2 regions of the Halomonas sp. DP4Y7-1 genome follow, and region 2 is predicted to be linked to the other one. Evidence: predicted binding sites of a transcription regulator. Region 2 holds the regulator's gene; the other holds the start of a gene.

Region 1 (5,239 bases), on a different contig from region 2:
CCATCAGCCACCAGCACAACCGCCCCTGATCGAAGCCGGCCAGGCGCCAGCGGCAGCCTGACGGATCCTGCAGCACCGGGCCCACCTCACCGGGAAGGTGCTGGCGGGCCCAGGCCAGCCAGTCGCGGCTGGCACTCTGCAGATCCCCCGCCAACTGCCAGCGCTCGCCAGCCGCCATCGGTACTCGCGTCCAGTACTCGGTGCCCTTGACCAGGCTGGCCATCGCGTCTCGCGGCGAATCGCTCATAGTGCTCAAGGCATCGTCACCGAGCACCAGGGTGGCTTCCCAGCTATGCACCAGAGGAGAAACCATCACCGCACCATGCTTGGTTTCCGGCTGCCCAGAGAGCGGATCGGTGACACCGCCGAACAGCGCGCCAGCCTGAGGCGAGTGGCTGAAGCGCCGGGTCCAGTGAATCGGCACAAACACCTCACCGCGGCGTTGGCCAGGGGCGACCCGCACACGAGCCCGCATTTCTCCAGTGGGTGAACGGATCGACGCCAATGCCTGATCGACCAGGCCCAGTGCTGCAGCGTCGTCACGATGCACCTCGACGAAGGGCTCGGCACGATGGTTCATCAGCCGGCTGGCTCGGGCGGTGCGGGTCATGGTGTGCCACTGATCACGCACTCGGCCGCTGTTCAAGCGCAGCGGGAACTGCTGGCTGGTGGTCTGCTGTGGCGCCTTGGCATAGACCGGCCAGAGCCGAGCTCGGCCGGTCTCGGTGAAGAAGCGACCATCCTCGAACAGCCGCGGCGTGCCCCGCGGAGCGGAGCGGGTGACCGGCCATTGGATGGGTGCCAAGGCGTCGTACTGCTGCCGGGTAAGTCCCGCCAGGCCCGAGATATCGAAAGCGCGCTGACCGTCGTTGTCGAGACCTGACAGTCGCGCATGTTCGTCAAATATCTCGGCCGGATGGGTGTAGGCGAAGGCCTCCCCCAGACCCAGGCGGGCGGCCACCTGACACAGGATCCACCAGTCATGGCGCGCCTCTCCGGGCGGCGGAAGAAGACCACGCTGGCGTGAAATGCGCCGCTCGGAGTTGGTCACGGTGCCGTCCTTCTCCGACCAGCCGCTGGCCGGAAGAACGATGTCCGCCAGCGCCACCAGCTCGGTATCCTCCATGCACTCGGACACGATCACCAGCGGACAGCGGGCGATGGCGGCGCGAACACGATCACTATCGGGAAGGCTGACCAGAGGATTGGTGGCGATAATCCATAGCGCTTGAATCTCTCCCCGCTCCAGCGCCTCGAACAGCTCGATCGCCTTGTAGCCTGGACCTTCGGGCAGCGTGGCGGTCACCGTCTGAGTCGACCAGAAGCGTGCCACCCTCTCCCTCGCGCCCGGCGCGTGGTAATCCATGTGTGCCGCCAATTGGTTGGCCAGGCCACCGACCTCACGCCCGCCCATGGCGTTGGGCTGCCCAGTGATCGAGAACGGTCCCGCCCCGGGCAGCCCAATCTTGCCGCCGGCCAGGTGGCAGTTGAGGATGGCCTGGCACTTGTCGGTACCGCTGGTCGACTGGTTGACTCCCTGGGAGTAGAGGGTCACCACATGCAGCTGAGTGGCAAACCAGTAGTAGAAGGTTTCCAGGCGCTCAGGGTCCAGGTCGCACGCCGCCGCGACCGCATCGATATCGGGAGCATCGACCAAGGCCGCTTTCAGCGCCTCGTCACTGCCATCCGTATGACGCTGCAGGTACACCCTGTCCAGTCGCTGATGGCGCGCCATCCACGCAAGCAGCCCGTTGAACAGCGCCGCATCCGAGCCTGGGCGAAGTCCCAGGTAAAGATCGGCGACCTCGCAGCTGTCAGTGACGCGTGGGTCGATGACCACCACCCTCAACAGGGGATTACGCGACTTGGCCAGCCGCAGCCGCTGGTAGAGCACCGGGTGGTTCCAGGCCAGGTTGGATCCCACCAGCACGACCAGCTCCGCCTCCTCGAGATCCTCGTAATTACAGGGCACCGCATCGGCACCAAAGGTCCGCTTGTAGGAGGCGACAGCAGAGGCCATGCACAGACGTGAGTTGGTATCCAGGTGCGGGGTACCGATGAACCCCTTGAACAACTTGTTGGCGACGTAGTAGTCCTCGGTCAACAGCTGTCCCGACAGATAGCCAGCGATGGCACCTGGCCCCGCGGCTTCACGTATCTTGAGCAGGCGCTCGGCGAGCGTATCCAACGCCTGCTCCCAACGGGTCTCGTGACCATCGACCCGCGGCATCGTCAGGCGGCCGTGATGGCCCAATGTCTCTGCCAGCGCGGTTCCCTTGACGCACAGACGCCCGAAGTTGGCGGGATGAGAGGCATCGCCTTCGACCACGGCGCTCCCCGCTTTGGCACTCAGCGCGACACCGCAGCCAACACCGCAGTAGGGACAGGTGGTCAGCGTGCCTGCCTGTTTGCCGTCGCCATGGTCGAGGATTGGCTGGGCTGGCGCGCCGTCATGATCTGTCTGGGTCATCCCCTTCTCCTGTGAGCCATCACGCAAAACGCCCACTCAGCGCCTGGCATGGCCAGGAGCTGAATGGGCGTCTTTGCCGAGGAAACCCCACATTGGATTTCCGTTGCGCGCAGACCTGTCGCTGTCCGATGTCTGCGCTTTCCACTACAGAAGCAAACCTCGTGCCATCTTGGCAGGAACCCCCTTCCAGGTTGCCGGCAGCCAGGGCAGGTGCGCCCGGTGACACCGGCTTTCCGCTCCGCCCGAGGGCGACCGCCTGGCTGTTGCGTGAAGGCTCACGCTCTGGGCCCGCCAGGGCATTGCATGGGGCTGAACGAGGCGGCCATGCACCACGACGTTCACCGCGAAGCGTTGTTTCGCACCCATCCGGTGCAATTCGTGCCCCTTGCCTGCCTGCCCATCCCTTCACCCCCCGGCGCACCGTAGCCGTGCATCGCTATCACTCTGATTAAAAAAGATAGTTAACCAGGTGGAACACATATTGCCGCCAGCGAAGCCTAGACGCCGCCCTGAGCTGTCAGCTGACACCAGAGGCAAGTTGCCACCACACAGTGCATCCACCCACACCGTTACCTTTATCAAGCGCCCGACAAGAGCCATGCCTTCTATGCCGATGCCTGAACCTGACACCTTGAGTGTGCTGCTGGTCGACGATGAGATCGTGCGCGCGGCCATGGTCGAAGAGGCCCTGGCCAACGATGGCCATCGGGTCGTCTGCCGGCTATCGAGTCCGGCAAGCCTGAATGACATGGTGCGCCAGCATCAGCCCGATGTGGTCATTATCGACATGGAATCCCCCGACCGGGACACCCTGGAGAGCATGGCCCTGCTGCAACGGGAAAATCCCAGGCCGGTGGTCTTCTTTGCCGATCAGCATGATCCGCAATCCCTCAAGGCAGCGGTCAAGGCGGGGGTCAGCGCCTACGTCGTCGATGGCCTGGCCGCCAACCGGGTCAAGGCCGTGATCGAGGTTGCCATCGCCCGCTTCGAGGCCTTTCAGGGCATGCGCAGAGACCTCGACAAGGCTCGCAATCAGCTGGCCGACCGCAAGCGCATCGAACAGGCCAAGGGCCTGTTGATGAAGCACCAGAGCTGCGATGAAGAACAGGCCTACCGGATGCTGCGCAAGCTGGCCATGGACCGCGGCCAGCGCATCGCCCAGGTCGCCCAGAACGTCATCGATATTCTCAAACCACTGGAGCAGGGATCATGAGCATAGGGAAGGCCACTCAGCCATCGACCAGCGCACCAGAGCTCGCAGGATTGACCCTTGGCTTCGTCCCGCTGCTGGACGCGGCACTGCTGATCATCGCCAGGGAAGGCGGCTTTTTCAGCGCGCAGGGCCTCGATGTCAGCCTGTCACGAGAGAACGCCTGGTCGACACTGCGCGACAAGGTCGCTGCCGGACTCCTCGATGGTGCCCACATGCTGGCGCCCATGCCCCTGGCCATGAGCCTGGGTCTGTCACGGGCGCCATGCGAAACGCTGGCCGCGATGGTACTGGGCCGCCAGGGCAATACCCTGGTGCTGTCCCAGCGGCTGGCCAATGCGCTGGATGTGCGCAGCGACCTGCCCCGCCCGCAAGGCTCCGCCTTGGCCCTGCGCGACTGCCTGACCCGGGGTCTGGCCAAGCCTCGGCTGGCCATGGTCTACCCCTACTCCTGCCAGCACCTGTTGCTCCGTGAATGGCTCTCCCTCGGCGCTATCGACAGCGACAGCGAGGTGGAGCTGGTCGCGCTGCCGCCTCCCCGAATGGTGGACGCCTTGCGCGAGGGCGAAATCGATGGGTTCTGTGTGGGCGAGCCCTGGGGAAGCCAGGCCGAATTTCGACAGGTCGGCAAGGTCATCGCCAGCGGCGCGGACATGATGCCGGGCCATCCCGAGAAGGTGCTGGGCGTCACCGCGTCCTGGGCGCGTCGCTACCCCCACACGCTGGCCGCCCTCATCCGTGCGCTGCGGGCCGCCGCCAGTTGGCTGGACAGCGCGGCAGGCGCCCGCCGCCAGGCGCTGGAATGGCTGGCACTGCCCCCCTACCTGGATGAGGCGGTCGCTCATCTCGACGAACTGCCCGTGGGCTGCGCTCCCGGCTATCCTCTGCTGAGTGAAGGCCTGCGCCCTCACCCCAGCGACTTTTACGGCATGGCCGAGCGGCTCCAACCGCTGCTCATGGCCAGAGGGAGGGAGCTGGACGACGTCACGCTGGAGACCTGCTACAGCAGCGTGCATCACGACGAGGCGTTGCACCAACCAAGTGCCATCACCCCGTAGTACTCTCCGTCGTGGTGTTGCACCACGCGCCCTCATCTTTTAGCAAGACGTTGTAAAAAAAGAAGAACCGCGTATCCCGGCACGAAACTTGGATACTCACTGACATGACACCGGCCCTGGCCGGCCGCGATCAACGGCGATCGCATCGACTCAGACAAAGACGTCTCTTCACCCCCCAATGCTGGGGGAGTGAGAGACGTCTTTGGCGTTTTTGGAGCCTTTACCATGTCCAGCAAGACGCAAGCGGATACCGCACATCCCAGCACCGTATCCCCTTCGACTGAGGCAAACCCCACGACAGGTCACCTCGTGATCATCGGCAACGGCATGGCCGCGCATCGGCTGGTATCACGCCTCAAGGGACGTTCCGGGGCACCGAGCCATATCACCCTCATCGGCGCCGAGCCCCACCCCGCCTACAACCGCATACTGCTCTCCAGCTGGCTTGCCGGAGACATCGAGCGCGAAAGCATGGCTCTGTCGCTCGATGACCACACTTTT
Region 2 (5,239 bases):
AGGGCCGCCTCGACGGCGTGGTGAACAGCTATCTGAAGGACGGACCCCTGATATGACATGGCGTGCACTGCGGCCCGGTTTCCGTTTCTGGCTGGTCATCCTGCTGCTGGTGCTGGGCGGTGGTCTGGCCCTGCTCGACCCGCGGGACGGCACTGTGCCCGACCTGATCACCGACGATCAGGCCGGCGAGCCGGACTACTACCTGATCGATGCCACCCTGACGCGCTTCGACACCGAGGGTGCGCCCCATCAACGCATCACGACCCCACGTCTGGTGCACACCCCGCTGGATGACATCACCCGCGTCGACCAACCTGACATGGAGCTTGTCGATGACAGTGGCCGCCTGTGGATCGCCACTGCCACCGACGGCGAACTTGGCCCGGACGGCAACCCTCTGACACTGACCGGAGATGCCCACCTTGAGGCCCCTGCCGAGCGCTGGCAGCTGGATACCGAGGTACTGGTCTATGACAGCGATTCAGGCCACGCCTGGAGTGAGACGCCTGCGGTATTGCGCCAGCCCCCCCAGGAAATGCGAGGCGAGCGCTTCGATGCCTGGATCCATGACAATACCGCCCGTCTGACCGACAATGTCACCGGCTATCATCCGCCAGAGCCTCAATAAGCCAGAGCCACACTCAGCCCGAGCCCTAACAAGGAGTCACTTCCATGATGCGTCCCCGTCCCGCGCTACTGCTCGCCCTGGCCCTGGGCCTGACGAGCGTCGCCACCAGCACCGTCACCCTGGCGCTGGAAAGCGACCGCAGCGCCCCCATTCAGGTAGAGGCCGACCAACTGGACCTGGATGACCGCGCAGGCACAGCGGTATATACCGGCGATGTGCGTATTCAGCAGGGCAGCATGCTGCTGACCGGTGAGCGTGTGGAAATTCAGCGCAACGACCAGGGTCAGCTATCCCGCGCCACGGCGACTGGCTCCCGTGCCTATCTGGAGCAGCAGCCTTCGCCGGAAGAGCCGGTGGTCAAGGGCTGGGGCAAGAAGGTGGTCTACCATGTTGCCGAGCGCCGCATGGAACTCATCGACCAGGCGGAATTGCACAAGGCCAATGACACCTTCGACGGTGCCTACCTGGAGTACTTTCTGGATCGCCGCGTCGTCCAGGCTCGCTCCAGCGCACAGGGTGTCGACGGCCAGCAGCGCATTCGCATGACCCTCGAGCCGGAAAGCCAAGGAAACTGATGAAGACTCTCCACGCTCGCCATCTGGCCAAGAGCTACAAGAAGCGCCGCGTCGTCCAGGACATCAGCCTGTCCATCGAACAGGGCAGCATTGTGGGCCTGCTGGGCCCCAACGGCGCAGGCAAGACCACCTCCTTCTACATGATCGTCGGACTGGTCAGGGCGGATGCTGGCACCATCAGCATCGACGATGACGACCTGAGCCGCGCGGCCATGCACCAGCGGGCACTGGCGGGTATTGGCTACCTGCCCCAGGAAGCCTCCATCTTCCGCAAGCTGTCCGTAGCCGACAACATCATGGCGATCCTCGAGACCCGCAAGGACCTCGACCGGGACGGTCGCCAGGCGCGCCTTGAGCAACTGCTCGAAGACTTCCATGTCAGCCACATTCGCGACAACCCGGGCATGAGCCTGTCCGGCGGGGAAAGACGCCGGGTCGAGATCGCCCGAGCCCTGGCCACAGAACCCGCCTTCATTCTGCTCGACGAACCCTTTGCCGGGGTGGATCCGATCTCCGTCGGCGAGATCAAGTCGATCATTCGCCAGCTCAAGGCTCGTGACATCGGCGTCTTGATCACCGACCACAACGTGCGCGAGACGCTGGACATCTGTGACCGCGCCTACATTGTCGGCGACGGCCAGATCATCGCCGAAGGCAGTGCCGAGTCGATCCTTGCCAACCAGCGCGTCAAGGAAGTCTATCTCGGCGAAAACTTTCGCCTTTAGCCACCACGGGCGCTGCCGGGCCGCTATGTTGGCAGGGTCTTCATGGCGCCCGCTCGACCTTGCACTGACGCGCATGCGGGGCACTGCAAGCCCTGCGCGCCACCCCCTGCCCACAAGTTGGCAAGAAGCTTGCATGGTACCTGACCCGCCGTTAGGGTAAGGCTTTTCAGCTCCACGAACGGAAGTCACATCATGGCCCTCAAGGCGTCACTGCAGCTGAAGATCGGCACCCAGCTGACCATGACCCCTCAGCTGCAACAGGCTATTGGCCTGCTCCAGCTTTCCACGCTGGACCTGCGCCAGGAAGTCCAGCAGGCGCTCGAGGCCAACCCGATGCTCGAGCTGGAGGATGAATTCGGCGAGCTGCAGGTCAAGGACAGCAAGGACGACGACTGGGCCGACGAGATCCCCTCCGAGCTAACGGTCGACAGCGACTGGTCCGATACCTATCAAGACCTTGGCACCGCCCCGGCCGGCAGCGCCGAGGCGCCAGACTTCGAGCGCCAGGCCAGCGGGCAATCCCTGCATGGCCACCTTAGCTGGCAGCTGGCCCTGCTGGACCTCAATGATAATGACAGGCGCATCGCAGAGTGCCTGATTGACGCGGTCAACGGCGATGGCTACCTGGTGGGACACCTTGACGATATCGCCCAGGGCCTGGCCGATGACGACGCTGCTGCCCCGCCCCTGCAGGACGTGGCGTCGGTGCTGGCCAGGCTGCAGCAATTCGAACCTACCGGTGTATTTGCCCGAGATTTGCGCGAATGCCTGCAGCTGCAACTGGACAGCCTGCCCCGTGACACCCCCCTTCTGCCCCAGGCGGGAAGACTGGTACGCCAGTTTCTCGAGGCGCTGGCCAGCGGTGATCGTCGTCTGCTGAAGCGCCGCCTGAGCCTGACCGAAGAGCAGCTGGACGATGTCATCGAACTGATCCGTGGCCTCGACCCTAGGCCTGGCAGCCAGTACGGCGACAGCGACAACGACTATGTCATTCCCGATCTGGTGGTCCGCCACACCGAAGAAGGCTGGCGCGTCGAGCTGAACCCTGAGGCGATGCCACGCCTGCGCATTCAACCCGACTATGCGGCGTTGATCCGACGGGCCGACAAGAGCCAGGACAACCAGTTTCTGAAGGACCACCTGCAGGAGGCGCGCTGGCTGATCAAGAGCCTGGCAAGCCGCAACGACACCCTGTTGAGGGTCGGACGCGAAATCATGGAGCGGCAGCTCGACTTCCTCGAGCAGGGTGAAGCCGCCATGAAACCGCTGGTGTTGGCAGACATTGCGGCCAAGGTCGAGATGCACGAATCGACCATCTCCCGGGTGACGACCCAGAAATTCGTGCATACGCCACGGGGAGTGTTCGAGCTCAAGTATTTCTTTTCCAGCCAGGTTGGTCAGGATGGGGATGCCCATTCCAGCACTGCCATACGCGCCATGATCAAGTCGCTGATCCAGCAGGAGCCGCCTCGCAAACCGCTGTCTGACAGCAAATTGGTGGAGCTGCTCGCCGAAGACGGTGTCAACGTCGCCCGACGCACCGTCGCCAAGTATCGAGAAGCGATGAATATTCCCTCTTCAAGCGAGCGCAAGCGCCTGCGCTGAGCCCGGCCAGAAGGCTCGAGACAGGCGAAGAGCAGAGTGCGTAGCGCAGTTGCATGAAAAGCGCAAGCGCTTGAAATATCGCACGACATCTGCGTCTTAATGCGTAGAAGCAGGGGGGTTTGCAGGATCGGAAAAAGGGTTACAATCGAGCTACCACCCGCAAGAGCAAGGAGCCTTGTCATGCAAGTCAACATTACCGGCCACCACGTCGAATTGACCGATCCCCTGCGTGACTACGTACAAGAGAAGCTCGCCCGTGTGGAGCGCCACTACGACAACATCACCAATGTGCAGGTCACCCTCTCGGTGGAGAAGGAGCGCCAACAGGCTGCCTGTACGCTTCACGCTGCCGGTGCAGACCTGCATGCAGAAGCCCAGGACGGCGACATGTACGCCGCCATCGACGCCCTTGCCGACAAGCTGGACCGCCAGCTCGTCAAGCACAAGGAAAAATCCCAAGCCCGCGCCCAAGGCGCCGGAATTCGCTGACCTCTCATGACATTGGATGCCATTCTCCCCCCCGAGCGCACGCTATTTGACGTCCCGGGGGGCAGCAAGAAGAGGGTGCTGGAATTTTTCAGCACCTTCATTGCGCAGAACACACCAAGCCTGGATAGCCAGGAAGTCTTCAGTCGCCTGATCGGCCGCGAACGTCTGGGTAGCACCGGCATCGGCAATGGCGTGGCCATTCCGCATGCTCGCAACCCTCACTGCAAGGCCCCTATCTCTGGCTTTCTCAAGCTGGCAGAGCCGATTGATTTCGACGCCATCGACGGCGAACCGGTGGACCTGGTATTTGTCTTGCTGGTGCCTGAGGAAGCGGATGATGCTCACCTTGCCCTGCTGGGACAGGTGGCCGGGGTCATGAATGACGCCGATACCCGACATCGCCTGCGCCACGCGACGTCCCAGCGCGAGCTGCACGAGCGCTTGCAGGAAGCGATTCGCCAGCAAGCCCCCGGCGACGCCACGACCTGACGGCACACGCCGAAAGCGCCTTGATCCTATGTCTTGATGGCGCACGCCTTGCCTGGCGCCTAGAAGAATGGCGCCTCGCTAACAGGGGCCTCGCTGATTAACCTCTAGCTGATTACCATCTAGCTAGATAGCACGCTCTGATCGAGCGTGATCTGGCTGTCACCGCGCGGTGACCGCCTGACACCTACTGCCCTCTTATCGCCCCCTGCCAAGGAGACAGGACATGCAGCTCGTGATCATCAGTGGTCGCTCTGGCTCGGGAAAGTCCGTGGCGCTTCAGGCTCTCGAAGACCTGGGCTTCTATGCCATTGACAACTTGCCAGCGACGCTGCTGGGGTCACTGGTCGAAGAGCTGGAGAATGGACATTCACAGCGCATTGCCGTCAGTGTCGATGCGCGCAATCTGCCCGAGGCGCTGGAGCGTTTTCCCGCGCAGCTGACGGCGCTGAAGCAAGGTCCCATCGACTGCCAGGTCGTCTATCTCACCAGCGACGCGCGGATTCTGCTGGAACGCTATTCCCATACTCGACGCCGTCACCCGCTGACCCGCAATACCGACATGACCCTGGCCGAGGCCATCGAGTCCGAGCAGAAGGCGTTGTCTGGCATTCGCGACCTGGCAGATCTGATCATCGACAGCTCCCGCCTGTCCGTACATGAGCTGCGTTCACGCATCGCCGAGCAGGTGGCCGATCATCGCAGCGGCCAGCTGAGCCTGACCATCGAGT

The links. Region 2 encodes sigma-54, which starts transcription at its own class of promoters, with help from an activator protein. Its sites were predicted from a motif close to TGGCACNNNNNTTGCTNT; they were not measured.
Region 1: KUV72_RS02525 (nitrate reductase) is a predicted target of sigma-54. The motif match lies at 2,620-2,637, and genes of this name have one in related genera.

Annotation. Positions count from the first base shown of each region.
Region 1 is NZ_JAHVKS010000001.1:618,812-624,050, reverse strand. Features, by position in the region: gene KUV72_RS02525 (nitrate reductase) at 1-2,470, opposite strand, end outside; gene KUV72_RS02520 (ANTAR domain-containing response regulator) at 3,069-3,683, shown strand; gene KUV72_RS02515 (CmpA/NrtA family ABC transporter substrate-binding protein) at 3,680-4,738, shown strand; gene KUV72_RS02510 (NAD(P)/FAD-dependent oxidoreductase) at 4,964-5,239, shown strand, end outside.
Region 2 is NZ_JAHVKS010000004.1:126,031-131,269, reverse strand. Features, by position in the region: gene KUV72_RS09555 (KdsC family phosphatase) at 1-56, shown strand, start outside; gene lptC (LPS export ABC transporter periplasmic protein LptC) at 53-628, shown strand; gene lptA (lipopolysaccharide transport periplasmic protein LptA) at 673-1,203, shown strand; gene lptB (LPS export ABC transporter ATP-binding protein) at 1,203-1,928, shown strand; gene KUV72_RS09535 (RNA polymerase factor sigma-54) at 2,121-3,533, shown strand; gene hpf (ribosome hibernation-promoting factor, HPF/YfiA family) at 3,714-4,022, shown strand; gene ptsN (PTS IIA-like nitrogen regulatory protein PtsN) at 4,029-4,511, shown strand; gene rapZ (RNase adapter RapZ) at 4,735-5,239, shown strand, end outside.